DNA from 3 places in the Streptococcus parasanguinis ATCC 15912 genome. Region 2 is predicted to be linked to each of the others. Evidence: predicted binding sites of a transcription regulator. Region 2 holds the regulator's gene; each other region holds the start of a gene.
The links. Region 2 encodes Rex, which represses fermentation and respiration genes when NADH is low (regulators of the CRP and FNR family bind a similar motif). Its sites were predicted from a motif close to TTGTGAANTANTTCACAA; they were not measured.
Positions count from the first base shown of each region.

Region 1 (4,275 bases), 960 kb from region 2:
GTCGCATTGATCGTCATGATCTTATCTGTTTTAATGGTCTTCCTTTCAGCCATTCCTGGTCAGGGAGCCTTGACGCTTGATAAGGGGTCTATCCGTTATAACGGAACCTTAGTCCGTGGTAAGATGAATGGCAAGGGAACCGTCACTTTCAAAAATGGGGATACCTACACAGGCAACTTCGTCAACGGTTCTTTTAGTGGTTATGGCAAGTTTAAGGCCAAGGATGGTTGGACTTATGAAGGCTATTTTGTCAACGGGCAGCCGGAGGGTAAAGGTACCTTAACCACAGAAGCCAACGTCGTATACAAAGGAACATTCAAGCAGGGGATTTATCAAAATGCGCATTAAATGGTTTTCACTAGTCCGTGTCACAGGACTCTTATTGGTATTGCTTTACCATTTCTTCCAGAAGGCCTTTCCTGGAGGCTTCATTGGGGTAGATATTTTCTTCACCTTCTCAGGATTTTTGATTACAGCGCTCTTGATCGATGAGTTTGCGCGCAAGCAAGAGATCGACTACCTGGCTTTCTTGAAGCGACGCTTTTATCGGATTGTACCGCCCCTCGTCTTTATGGTCTTGGTCGTGATGCCCTTTACCTTTATGGTCCAACGTGACTATGTGGCTAGTATTGGCACTCAGATTGCGGCGGTCTTTGGTTTTGTGACCAATTTCTTTGAGATGGCAACGGGTGGTAGTTACGAAAGTAACTTCATTCCGCATCTCTTCCTTCATACCTGGAGTTTGGCTCTAGAAGTTCATTACTATGTGCTATGGGCACTTTTGGCATGGTTTTTGGCTAAGAGGGCTAAGACTGTTGGGAAATACCGAGGTATGCTCTTCCTGGCGTCCAGCGGACTCTTTCTCTTTACCTTCTTGTCTATGTTCATCCGCGCCTTTCTGACAGCCAATTTCTCAACCATCTATTTCTCAAGCTTTACTCACATCTTCCCTTTCTTTGCGGGATCATGCTTAGCGACGGTGACAGGAATTGCCAATGTCAGTCCTAATTTCACACGGATGGTACAGTCTTGGAGCATGAAAAAGACACTATCAGTCTTGGGTGGAAGCTTTGCCTTCTTGTTTGTGGTCAGTCTTTTCTTGCCATTTGATAGCTTATGGACCTATCTATTTGGCTTTCTAGCAGCGACAATCGCAGCTTGTGCTATGATTCTGTCGGCCCGCATTCTCCATGAAAAGACGCCAGACAAAAAAGAACCAGCCATCCTTAATTTCTTGGCAGATACCAGTTATGGCGTTTACCTTTTCCACTGGCCTTTCTTTATCATCTTCTCTCAACATTTGGGAAATATGATGGCGGCTATTGTGACGACTATCCTATCCTTGATTTTGACAGCTTTATCTTTCTATATCTTAGAGCCAACCATTGCAGGCAAGGAACCTCGTGTCTTTGGCATGAAGATGGATCTCAGTTTTTTGACCAAGCCGATCTTTTATCTTATGATTCCTTTGACCTTGCTGATGATTGGAATTTCGGCCTTTGCGCCAACAGTTGGGGCCTTTGATGAGAGCCTGGTTGTAAGTGGCCTCAATCAAGCAGATAGCAAAATGCAGGTTACACGGACGCAAGTGGACAATGCGACTGCAACAGACTATAACGTCTCAAATGGTGTGACTATGATCGGAGATTCGGTCAACTTGAGGGCACAGGATTACTTGACAAATGCGATCCCTGGGATCCAGATTGATGCTGTAGTGAGCCGTCAGTTAGAAAATGGGATGAAGGTTTTCGAGACGGATATCTCCAATAAAGTTCTCCTTAAAAATGTGGTCATTGCCCTAGGAACTAACACCGTCAGCAACTACAAAGAGCTACTGGATCAGTATGTTGAAAAACTACCAAAAGGTCGTCGTTTGATTCTTGTGACACCATATGACGGTCGTTATGCGAGTGATCAGTCCAGTGAATCGGTCCAAACCCGTCTCTATGAGTTGGAATTGGCTAAGAAGTACGACTTTATCACCATTGCGGATTGGTACCAAGTGGCGGTGGAAAATCCAAACATTTGGGTCGGAACTGACTCGGTTCACTTCAATATGGAAACAAATGGTGGGGAGCTCTATGCCCAAACGGTCAAAGAAGCCCTAGATAAAGCGGAAAAAGGTCCAGTTAAGAAGTAGGTAGACTTCTTTGAAATTGCAATAAAACAAATAAATTAAACAGAATAAAAGCAACTTTTTACTTGTGGAAGGTTGCTTTTTTTAGTAAAATATAGAAAACGCTTACAAAAATTAAATGAAAATGTCACTTTGTGAAGAAAAAATTTTTAAAATAATTTCTTCACAATATAGCTAAAGAAAACCTAGTGAAAAGAGTGTATAGATAAAAACTTCACAAACTTATAGAAAAATCTTTGTGAATGTTGCTTGGAAGTGTTTACAAAAATCTTAAAATAGAGTACAATTATATTGTGAAATAATTAACAAAACGAAATTTCTTACACTATTCTTGAAAATTTCCGAAAACATGAAAAAGTTCTAGAAAAGGATAAGGGTTTCAAACATTGGAGGAAAGCATCAAATGGCTGATAAAAAAACTCTCTCACCTGAAGAAAAGAAACTCGCTGCTGAAAAACACGTAGACGAGTTGGTGCAAAAAGCGCTGGTGGCGCTTGAAGAAATGCGCAAATTGAATCAGGAACAAGTGGACTACATTGTTGCGAAAGCATCTGTAGCTGCTCTTGACGCACACGGTGAACTCGCTCTTCATGCATATGAAGAAACTGGTCGTGGGGTCTTTGAAGACAAAGCGACCAAGAACTTGTTCGCTTGTGAACACGTTGTGAATAACATGCGTCACACGAAGACAGTTGGTGTCATTTCAGAAGATGACGTCACTGGTTTAACGCTAATTGCTGAGCCAGTCGGAGTTGTCTGCGGGATCACTCCTACAACAAACCCTACTTCAACAGCAATCTTTAAAGCATTGATTTCCTTGAAGACACGGAACCCTATCGTCTTTGCCTTCCACCCATCTGCTCAAGAATCATCAGCTCATGCGGCACAAATCGTACGCGATGCGGCAATTGCAGCTGGAGCACCTGAGAACTGTGTGCAATGGATTACCCAACCTTCTATGGAAGCAACCAGTGCCCTTATGAACCATGAAGGAGTTGCTACGATCCTTGCGACCGGTGGGAATGCCATGGTGAAAGCGGCATACTCATGTGGGAAACCAGCTCTTGGGGTCGGTGCCGGAAACGTACCTGCTTATGTTGAAAAATCAGCTAATATCCGCCAAGCAGCACACGATATCGTCATGTCTAAATCATTTGACAACGGAATGGTTTGTGCGTCTGAACAAGCGGTCATCATCGATAAAGAAATCTACGATGAGTTTGTTGAAGAATTCAAATCTTACCACACTTACTTTGTTAACAAAAAAGAAAAAGCCCTTCTTGAAGAGTTCTGCTTCGGCGTAAAAGCGAACAGCAAGAACTGTGCGGGTGCGAAATTGAATGCGGACATCGTTGGGAAACCAGCAGCATGGATCGCTGAACAAGCTGGCTTCTCAGTCCCAGAAGGAACCAATATCCTTGCTGCAGAATGTAAAGAAGTTGGTGAAAAAGAACCGTTGACTCGTGAAAAATTGTCACCAGTCATCGCTGTCTTGAAATCTGAAAGCCGTGAAGACGGAATTAACAAAGCTCGCCAAATGGTTGAATTCAACGGTCTTGGTCACTCAGCAGCCATCCATACTGCTGATGAAGAATTGACCAAAGAATTTGGTAAAGCAGTCAAAGCTATTCGTGTTATCTGCAACTCTCCTTCGACTTTCGGTGGTATCGGGGATGTTTACAATGCCTTCTTGCCATCATTGACACTTGGATGTGGTTCTTACGGACGCAACTCTGTTGGGGACAACGTTAGTGCCATCAACCTCTTGAATATCAAAAAAGTCGGACGCCGGAGAAATAACATGCAATGGATGAAACTTCCTTCAAAAACATACTTTGAACGTGATTCAATTGAATACCTACAAAAATGTCGTGACGTTGAACGTGTCATGATCGTTACAGACCACGCTATGGTAGAGCTTGGTTTCCTTGATCGTATCATCGAACAGCTTGACCTTCGTCGCAACAAGGTGGTTTACCAAATCTTTGCAGACGTAGAACCAGATCCAGATATCACAACCGTTGAACGTGGTACAGAGATCATGCGTGCCTTCAAACCAGATACCATCGTCGCTCTTGGTGGTGGATCTCCAATGGATGCGGCTAAAGTAATGTGGCTCTTCTATGAACAACCAGAAG
Region 1 is NC_015678.1:1,647,739-1,652,013, forward strand. Features, by position in the region: gene HMPREF0833_RS07600 (MORN repeat-containing protein) at 1-348, shown strand, start outside; gene HMPREF0833_RS07605 (acyltransferase family protein) at 338-2,140, shown strand; gene adhE (bifunctional acetaldehyde-CoA/alcohol dehydrogenase) at 2,541-4,275, shown strand, end outside.
Region 1: a site for Rex is predicted at 2,429-2,446, ahead of adhE (bifunctional acetaldehyde-CoA/alcohol dehydrogenase). Genes of this name have one in related genera too.

Region 2 (4,275 bases):
TGCCATGTTATTCTCACCTTTAGAGAAAGCCAAGGCGGGAATGAAGATCTACATCACGGACAAAGAAAAAATCTATACTTATGTCATCTCGTCAGTTGAGACAGTGACTCCAGATCGTGTAGATGTTATACAAGATCGTGAAGGCGTTAATGAGATCACCTTGGTGACCTGTGAGGATGCTGCAGCGACTTACCGAACGATTGTAAAAGGAAATTTGGAAACATCTGTTGACTATGACAAGGCTCCCAAAGACATCCTGGACTCATTCAGTAAGTCTTATAATCAAATGCAACTTTAAGAAAATAAAGCCCAAGGCAGAGATGCCGGGGCTTTTTCTATGTAGGAAGCGAAGCTAGGAGAAATTCTTGTAAAATTGTAAGAGATTGGTAATATAATGTAAGGAACTTGTCATAATATTGAGGGAAAATCAGTATATAATAGATGAGAAAGAGTATGATAAGGAGGTAGAATAGTGACGAAAGAGCGAATTTATCATCTCTTGCATCATTTCTACAATCTCTTAGTAAATGATTTTCCACGAAATGGTTTAATTACGAAAGGAATTTACGAAGTAGAGCAAGTCTACCAAGCTTTAGAGGCCATTCCTCAGAGTCAGGAGTACTTGATCCGCTGTGAAATTCAACAGTTTTTAAAGGAGCTTGAACAAGTTCAAACAGGTTACCAGATCCGCTTTAATAAAGATGAAGTCTTAGTGTTAGATGATTTGAAGCAAGAAATCGCCTATAAATAATGAAAGGTCGTCATTTTCTCCATTTATTACGAATTAATAAGTGAGGAGGAAATTATGTACGACATATCATTTATTGAACCATCTTTGCTTCCTAGGGAACGCCTGGTTTCTGAAGGAGTGGATAAGCTGAGTCATCAAGAATTATTATCCATTCTCTTACGGACAGGCAATAAGCAAAAAAGCGTTTATGAGATTGCACAAGGTCTTTTGAGCTCGGTTAATAGTTTAAAGGAGTTAAGTCAATTAACTCTAGAGGAGCTACAGGAAATCTCTGGCATTGGCCGAGTGAAGGCCATCGAACTTCAGGCTGTGATTGAGTTTGGACGAAGGATTCATAAAGATGAATTAATGAGTTCTGAACAGATCATGAGCAGCCAGAAATTGGCCCATAAAATTCAACAGGAAATCGGCCATAAGAAACAGGAGCACCTAGTTGCCCTCTATTTAAATACGCAGAATATAATTATTCATCAACAGACCATTTTTATTGGAACCGTGAATCGAAGTATTGCGGAGCCACGTGAAATCCTGCATTATGCACTAAAACACATGGCAACCTCTATCATCTTGGCGCACAATCATCCATCTGGTGCCGTGTTTCCCAGTAAAAATGATGATGAAGTAACTCATCGAGTCTTAGAGGCCTGTGAAGTGATGGGCTTAACCCTATTAGATCACTTGATTGTATCTGAAGAAAACTACTATAGTTACCGTGAAGAAACCGATTATTTGGTATAAAAAAGAGAGTGGGACAGAAATCGGTAATTCGTTAGAATTCGATTTCGTCGTCCCACCTCCGCACAGTTGAGTAGGGCTGTAAAAGCTGATGAAATCAGCGTAGTAGAGCCCACTCAACCACTGCGTCTTGCTCGACAATCCAAAAATAATTGAGAGGCTAGGACTTTTGTCCCAGCCTCTTTTTCTTGTTAAAGTATAAGTCTTTATTCTTCGTTTTTTCGCATGAAATAAAGGAGTGTTTGCAATTCACTGGTGAGATCGACATATTGGACGACGACATCTTTAGGGACTGTCAGATGCACTGGTGAGAAGCTGAGAATTCCCTTGACATCAGCGTCTACCAAAAGGCTAGCCACTTCTTGAGCCTTGACGCTTGGAACAGTCAGGATTGCTGTTTGAATGCCTTCTTGTTTGAGCTTTTCTTTAATAGAGGAAATACCGTAAATAGGAATTCCGTCCTTACTTTTGGTATTGATCAGTTCATGATCGTCTAGATCAAACGCCATGACAATTTTCATCTTATTGCGTTCATGGAAGCGATAGTTGAGGAGTGCACTTCCCATATTTCCGATCCCAACAATAGCGACATTGGTAATCGCATTATCATTTAAAAGATCCGCAAAGAAGTTCATCAGTTTTTTTACGTCATAACCAAATCCCCGTCTTCCTAATTCACCAAAATAAGAAAAATCTCGGCGAACAGTTGCAGAGTCAATCCCAATTGCATCAGCAATTTGCTTGGAATTGGCGCGCTCTATTTTTTCAGAGTTAAAGCGTTTAAAAATGCGGTAGTAGAGCGATAAGCGTTTTGCTGTTGCGCGTGGAATTGGTGTATTTTTATCATGTTTCACAATATCACAACCTTTCCCTCTTATTGTATAGGAAGATTGTGAAAAAATCAACTATCTAGAGTGGTTTTTCAAAAATATTTTTGTCTAAAGAAAAAGCTGATGGCAATGGAGAGTTCCATCAGCATCAGCTTAGTTTTCAGCTTGTTCTACCTTTTTCAAAAAAGCATAGAGTCCATCGACTCGCCCTGTATAGGGGAGCTTTTCTCCCTTGTATTCAATGGATACGATTGAGTAAGAGTCAGGCAAGGTTACACAGCCTGAAAATGCTAGGATGCAGGTTGCAAGGTCGGTATAAGTAGTCGTTCGTTTTACTTGGTAAGCATCGATATAAGTTAGGGTTACCATATTAGACCTCTGTTTTGTTGAAAATTTCTCTTTCGACAAGACTATCCATTAGGAAATAAAATTTTTGTTGGATAATATCATTTTCTGGATTTTTAAAGATATTAACCAGACGAAGTCCAGACTTGTCTGTAATATTGATTTTAAAACCTGTGAGATCTTTGTTGAAGATAATTTTAAGCAAGAAGCCTTCACCGCTATTTGGAACAGCTTCGAGCAAACGATTTAACTCGTAATTTCCAACTTTTGTAACAGCAAATGTATTGTCACGTAAGGTATATTTTTTTACATTTGGGTGTAGACTATAGGTATATTTGCAGTCTTTCAATGAAACACTTGTTTCAAAAGCCATTTTGTTCTCCTATGATAAAATTTCTTTAAGTTTTGAGAGGAAGTCTCGAACCTCCTCTACGGTATTGAGTTCTGAAAAACTAATTCGAAGGGATTCTTTTAGGCGCGAGCTATCTTTTCCATAGAGTGCCTCTAGGACATGGCTGGGTTGAACTGTACCAGCGGTACAGGCAGAGCCTGTAGAGACAGATATCCCAGCCAGATCCAGTCTCATCAGCAAGACATCATTTTGGACGCCTGGGAAACCAAGATTCCAAACAAATGGAAGATGATCGTCATTCGCATTTACGTAGAAGTCGTAGTCTGCTAAACCATTAACTAGTTCTTGACCGAGTTTTTGAACTTGCTGGAAATTTTCTTCTTGATGAAGTGTGGCTTGCTGTAGCGCAGTCGCCATCCCTACAATTGAAATGAGATTTTCCGTGCTGGCCCTCATCTTATTTTCCTGATCGCCACCATGGATGAGATTATCAAAGTCTGGGACAGCTGCATAAAGGAAGCCGACGCCCTTTGGTCCATGGAATTTGTGGGCAGAAGCACTGAGAAAATCAATTCCCAACTCTTCGGGATAGACAGGGACCTTTCCAATTGCTTGGACAGCATCAACGTGAAAGGCAGCTGGATGATCTTTTAAGAGTTCTCCGATTTCTTTAATCGGTAGAAGATCACCTGTCTCGTTATTGGCAAACATGGTAGAGACAAGAATAGTATCCGGTCTAAGAGCAGCCTTGATATCACTAGCCTGAATGCGTCCATCTCTTGGTTGGACGATCGTAACTTCAAATCCGAACCGTTCTACAAGATATTCGATAGGTTCTAGAACCGCATGGTGTTCCAAAGCGGTCGTAATGATGTGTTTGCCATCTGCTTGGTGTTTCAAGCAGTAGCCTTTTATAACGGTATTATTACTTTCTGATCCACCTGAAGTGAAGAAAATACGATTTGGAAGAGTTTGGAGAGACTGAGCAATCTGCTCGCGAGATTCTCGGAGGAGTTTACTAGCCATCCGCCCATGAGTATGAAGGCTCGATGGATTTCCAAAAGTGGTCTTCATGGTTTCAGACATTTTATCAATGACTTCAGGTAGAAGGGGAGTTGTTGCGGCATTATCAAAATATATCACATTAAGACCTTATTTCTTATGGTAGGCAAATAGAGGACTAACAGGTTTTCTTTCTTGAATGCGAACAATAGCTTCAGCGATCAGTTCGCTAGCTGTCAGATAGTTGATATTTTTAGGTG
Region 2 is NC_015678.1:454,319-458,593, forward strand. Features, by position in the region: gene HMPREF0833_RS02255 (class A sortase) at 1-298, shown strand, start outside; gene HMPREF0833_RS02260 (hypothetical protein) at 473-751, shown strand; gene radC (RadC family protein) at 806-1,489, shown strand; gene HMPREF0833_RS02270 (redox-sensing transcriptional repressor Rex) at 1,693-2,340, opposite strand; gene HMPREF0833_RS02275 (DUF4649 family protein) at 2,470-2,685, opposite strand; gene HMPREF0833_RS02280 (DUF1831 domain-containing protein) at 2,687-3,034, opposite strand; gene HMPREF0833_RS02285 (cysteine desulfurase family protein) at 3,044-4,156, opposite strand; gene HMPREF0833_RS02290 (ribose-phosphate diphosphokinase) at 4,166-4,275, opposite strand, start outside.

Region 3 (4,275 bases), 520 kb from region 2:
GCCACTCAACATCATGATCCCAACAACAATCAAAATTGGTGCTGTTGCAGCGGTCGGTACAATCGCTAACAAAGGGCTAAAGAGACTTGAAATAGCAAAACAGATCGCTACAACCAAGGCTGTCAGACCAGTTCGTCCACCAGCTCCAATACCGGCTGCAGATTCGACATAAGTCGTTACATTTGAAGTTCCTGCAATGGCTCCGACTGAAGTCGCTACTAGGTCTGAATAGAGGGCCTTATCTAATTTCGCTGATTGATGGTTTTCCCCATTTGTCGCAACAATCCCAACTTTTTCACCCGTACCGATTAAAGTTCCAATTGTATCAAAAATATCAGTCAAGGAGAAGGCTAAGATGGCCATTAAGGTCTCAGGTAAACGAGAGGTATTTGAAATCAACGAACCCAATCCTTTCGAACCCAAAGCTTGACCAAAGATCGTGCCCAAATCATTAAAGGCAGCTCCTAGATGGTTACTTGCAAAGTCAATTTTAGTGATATCAACCACATGGATGAGAATTCCAAGCACAGTCGTCACTAAGATAGAAAGGATAATGCCTCCCTTAATCCCTTTGACAACAAAGAAGATGGTAATCGCAAGACCAACAAGAGCCAAGAGGACAGCTGGATTGTTAAAATCAACCAAGCCTGGAACAGCAGATGCATTGGCTGAGATCGTTGCATTCCCCTTATCTGCTCCTTCTCCGACCACTGTATAGGTATGAGGGTCAATCGTGAATTTCAAAAATCCTGCATTCTTAATTCCAACATAGGCCAAGAAAATCCCGATCCCCGCTGAAATAGCAGAGCGAAGAGCGGTCGGAATCGATTCGATGATCATCTTCCGAACATTTGTCAATGTGATAATTAATGAAATCACACCACAAATGAAGACCATTCCCAAAGCTTCCTGCCATGAGTAGCCCATACCAAATACAACGGTAAAGGTAAAGAAAGCGTTTAAGCCCATTCCTGGTGCTTGTGCATAAGGTAAATTGGCATAAAAAGCCATCATCAAGGTCCCGACAACGGATCCAATAATCGTTGCAAGGAAGACCCCTTGAGCTGGCATACCTGTTTGTGACAACATTTGAGGGTTTACGAAGAGGATATAACTCATCGCAAAAAAGGTTGTCAAACCAGCAAGAACCTCTGTCCGAACAGTGGTTCCATGTTCTGAAAGTTTGAAAAACTTATCCATTTCAGAATAAACTCCTTTTTTATCATTCTCGCTCCCAATCAATTTGCGAACGTTATATCTATTCTACCAAAAGATCTTTCGCCTTTCAAGAAATCCCGCTTCTCTTCTCTATTTTTAAGCGGTTTTCCGATTTTTCTGATATAATGGTCTCATTCTCCTCGAAAGGAACCAAAATATGCACAAAAAAATGATCGCTCTAGATCTAGACGGAACTCTCTTGAATTCCGAAAGCAAATTGAGCGACTTTACCATTGATACGATTAAAAAGATTAGTTCCCTTGGCCATAAAATCATTATTACGACAGGTCGTCCCTACCGCATGGCACATACCTATTACAAACAATTGGAGCTAGATACCCCGATGATCAATTTTAATGGCTCCCTAACGCATCTCCCAGAGAAAAAATGGGTGGATGAACAATGCTTGACTTTAGATAAAAAATACCTGCTAGATATGGTCGCCAACCGGGATACCATCCAGGCAGACTTTATCGCTGGCGAATACCGCAATAAATTCTTTATTACCGATCCAAATGAGCACGTTGCAGACCCTAAACTATTCGGTATTGAATCTTTCCAACCAGAAAATCAATTCAACCCCGAACGGGTAACGAGCGACCCAAACTGTATTCTCTTTCAAACGAAAGCGGAAGACAAATATGCTCTGGCAGATGAAATGAATCGGCATTATGACTACAATCTGTCTATCAATACTTGGGGTGGTCCCTTAAATATTCTGGAATGCAATCCAAAAAATGTGACCAAAGCTTCTGCTCTGACCTACCTTCTGGATAAACTCAATATGGATCAGAAGGATTTGATTGCCTTTGGAGACGAGCACAACGATACCGACATGCTAGCTCTAGCCGGTCATGGATACGCTATGAAAAATGCCAGCTCCGTCCTTCTCCCCTATGCAGACTCCATCACTGATTTCACGAATAATGAAGATGGTGTCGCGCGCCAATTAATACAATTATTCTTATAATATTAACAGACATGAGTTACGCCCTCATGTCTTTTTGTCCCCTAAATCCTTAATCGGTTAATCAATACCTCCCTTTTTTCCCATTTTTTTATTGTTCAATAGATAAGTTTGTGATATTATTAACATAGTTATTAAAGAAGCGCTTTCAAAAATTCTAAACCGCTTCTCGTTCACTTAAGGAGGAACAAAATGAAAGCTGTTGTTGTAAATCCAGAAGGTACCGGTGTTGAAATTGTTGCGAACAAAGAAATGCGACCACTTGAAACAGGGGAAGCTCTTGTTCAAATCGAATACTGTGGTGTCTGCCACACTGACTTGCACGTCGCACATGGAGACTTCGGTAAAGTTCCAGGCCGTGTTCTTGGACACGAAGGAATCGGTATTGTTAAAGAAGTTGCTCCAGATGTTAAGAGCCTTAAAGTTGGTGACCGTGTCAGTGTTGCTTGGTTCTTCGAAGGATGTGGAACTTGTGAATACTGTACAACTGGTCGCGAGACTCTTTGTCGGACTGTTAAAAATGCTGGTTACTCTGTTGATGGAGGAATGGCTGAACAATGTATCGTTACTGCAGATTATGCAGTGAAAGTACCTGAAGGATTAGATCCTGCCCAAGCTTCTTCTATTACGTGTGCAGGTGTTACAACTTACAAAGCCATCAAAGAAGCCAAAGCTGAACCAGGACAATGGATCGTTATCTATGGAGCTGGTGGACTAGGAAACTTGGGTGTTCAATATGCTAAGAAAGTCTTCAACGCACATGTCATCGCTGTCGATATCAACAATGATAAACTAGAATTGGCGAAAGAAATTGGTGCAGACTTTGTCATCAACGGTCGCGAAGTTGAAGATGTCCCAGGATTGATCAAAGAAAAAACAAATGGTGGAGCTCACTCTGCTGTCGTAACAGCTGTTTCTAAAGTAGCTTTCAACCAAGCAGTAGATTCTGTTCGTGCAGGTGGCCGCGTTGTCGCAGTTGGTCTTCCTTCTGAAATGATGGACCTCAGCATTGTGAAAACTGTATTAGATGGTATCCAAGTCATTGGTTCTCTTGTAGGAACTCGTAAAGACTTGGAAGAAGCTTTCCAATTTGGTGCAGAAGGCTTGGTAGTCCCTGTCGTTCAAAAACGTCCAGTAGAAGATGCTGTCAAAGTCTTTGATGAAATGGAAGCTGGAACCATTCAAGGACGTATGGTACTTGACTTTACAAACTAAACAACTGAACCTACAGGACTAGCCCAACTGGGCTAGTCTTTTTTGAGTGCTCTCAATCACTCTATTTTACAATTTATTATATATTTATTTTTTATTTTTGGAGATATAGATCGATTGTTGGAATCTTTTTATTGAAATTCAAATCCTATGAAACCCATCTATCATATATTTCTTCTGCCATCATCAACTAATAAACGAGAACCATTCAATAGCATTCAATTTTTATCTAACGATAACTCAATATAACAAGTTAATATTTTTATATCGAGATTTTGATAGAAAAATTGACTTAAGTGTGAAAACGATTTATAATAAAGTAGCTTAAAGTTTTCTTAAACTGAAAGTCAAACAAATTTTATAAGGAGGAATGTCAATAATGAGTATTGGTATCATTATTGCTAGCCACGGTGAATTTGCAGCTGGAATCCACCAATCCGGCTCGATGATCTTTGGGGATCAAGAGAAAGTTCAAGTGGTTACGTTCATGCCAAGTGAAGGCCCGGATGATCTCTATGCTAAATTTAATGCAGCTGTTGCCGCATTTGATGCAGAAGATGAAGTCTTGGTTTTGGCTGACCTTTGGAGTGGTTCTCCATTTAACCAAGCAAGTCGCGTCATGGGAGAAAATCCAGATCGTAAATTTGCGATCATCACAGGATTGAACCTTCCGATGTTGATTCAAGCTTATACAGAGCGTTTGATGGATGCAAATGCCGGCGTTGATCAAGTCGCTGCAAACATCATCAAGGAAGCAAAAGACGGTGTCAAAGCTCTTCCAGAAGAATTGAATCCTGTTGAAGAAGCTAGTACAGCCGCTGCTGCTCCTGTAGCCCAAGCTGCTATTCCAGAAGGAACAGTTATCGGAGATGGAAAAC
Region 3 is NC_015678.1:2,083,858-2,088,132, reverse strand. Features, by position in the region: gene HMPREF0833_RS09845 (NCS2 family permease) at 1-1,200, opposite strand, end outside; gene HMPREF0833_RS09840 (Cof-type HAD-IIB family hydrolase) at 1,376-2,188, shown strand; gene adhP (alcohol dehydrogenase AdhP) at 2,378-3,400, shown strand; gene HMPREF0833_RS09830 (PTS sugar transporter subunit IIB) at 3,777-4,275, shown strand, end outside.
Region 3: a site for Rex is predicted at 2,297-2,314, ahead of adhP (alcohol dehydrogenase AdhP). Genes of this name have one in related genera too.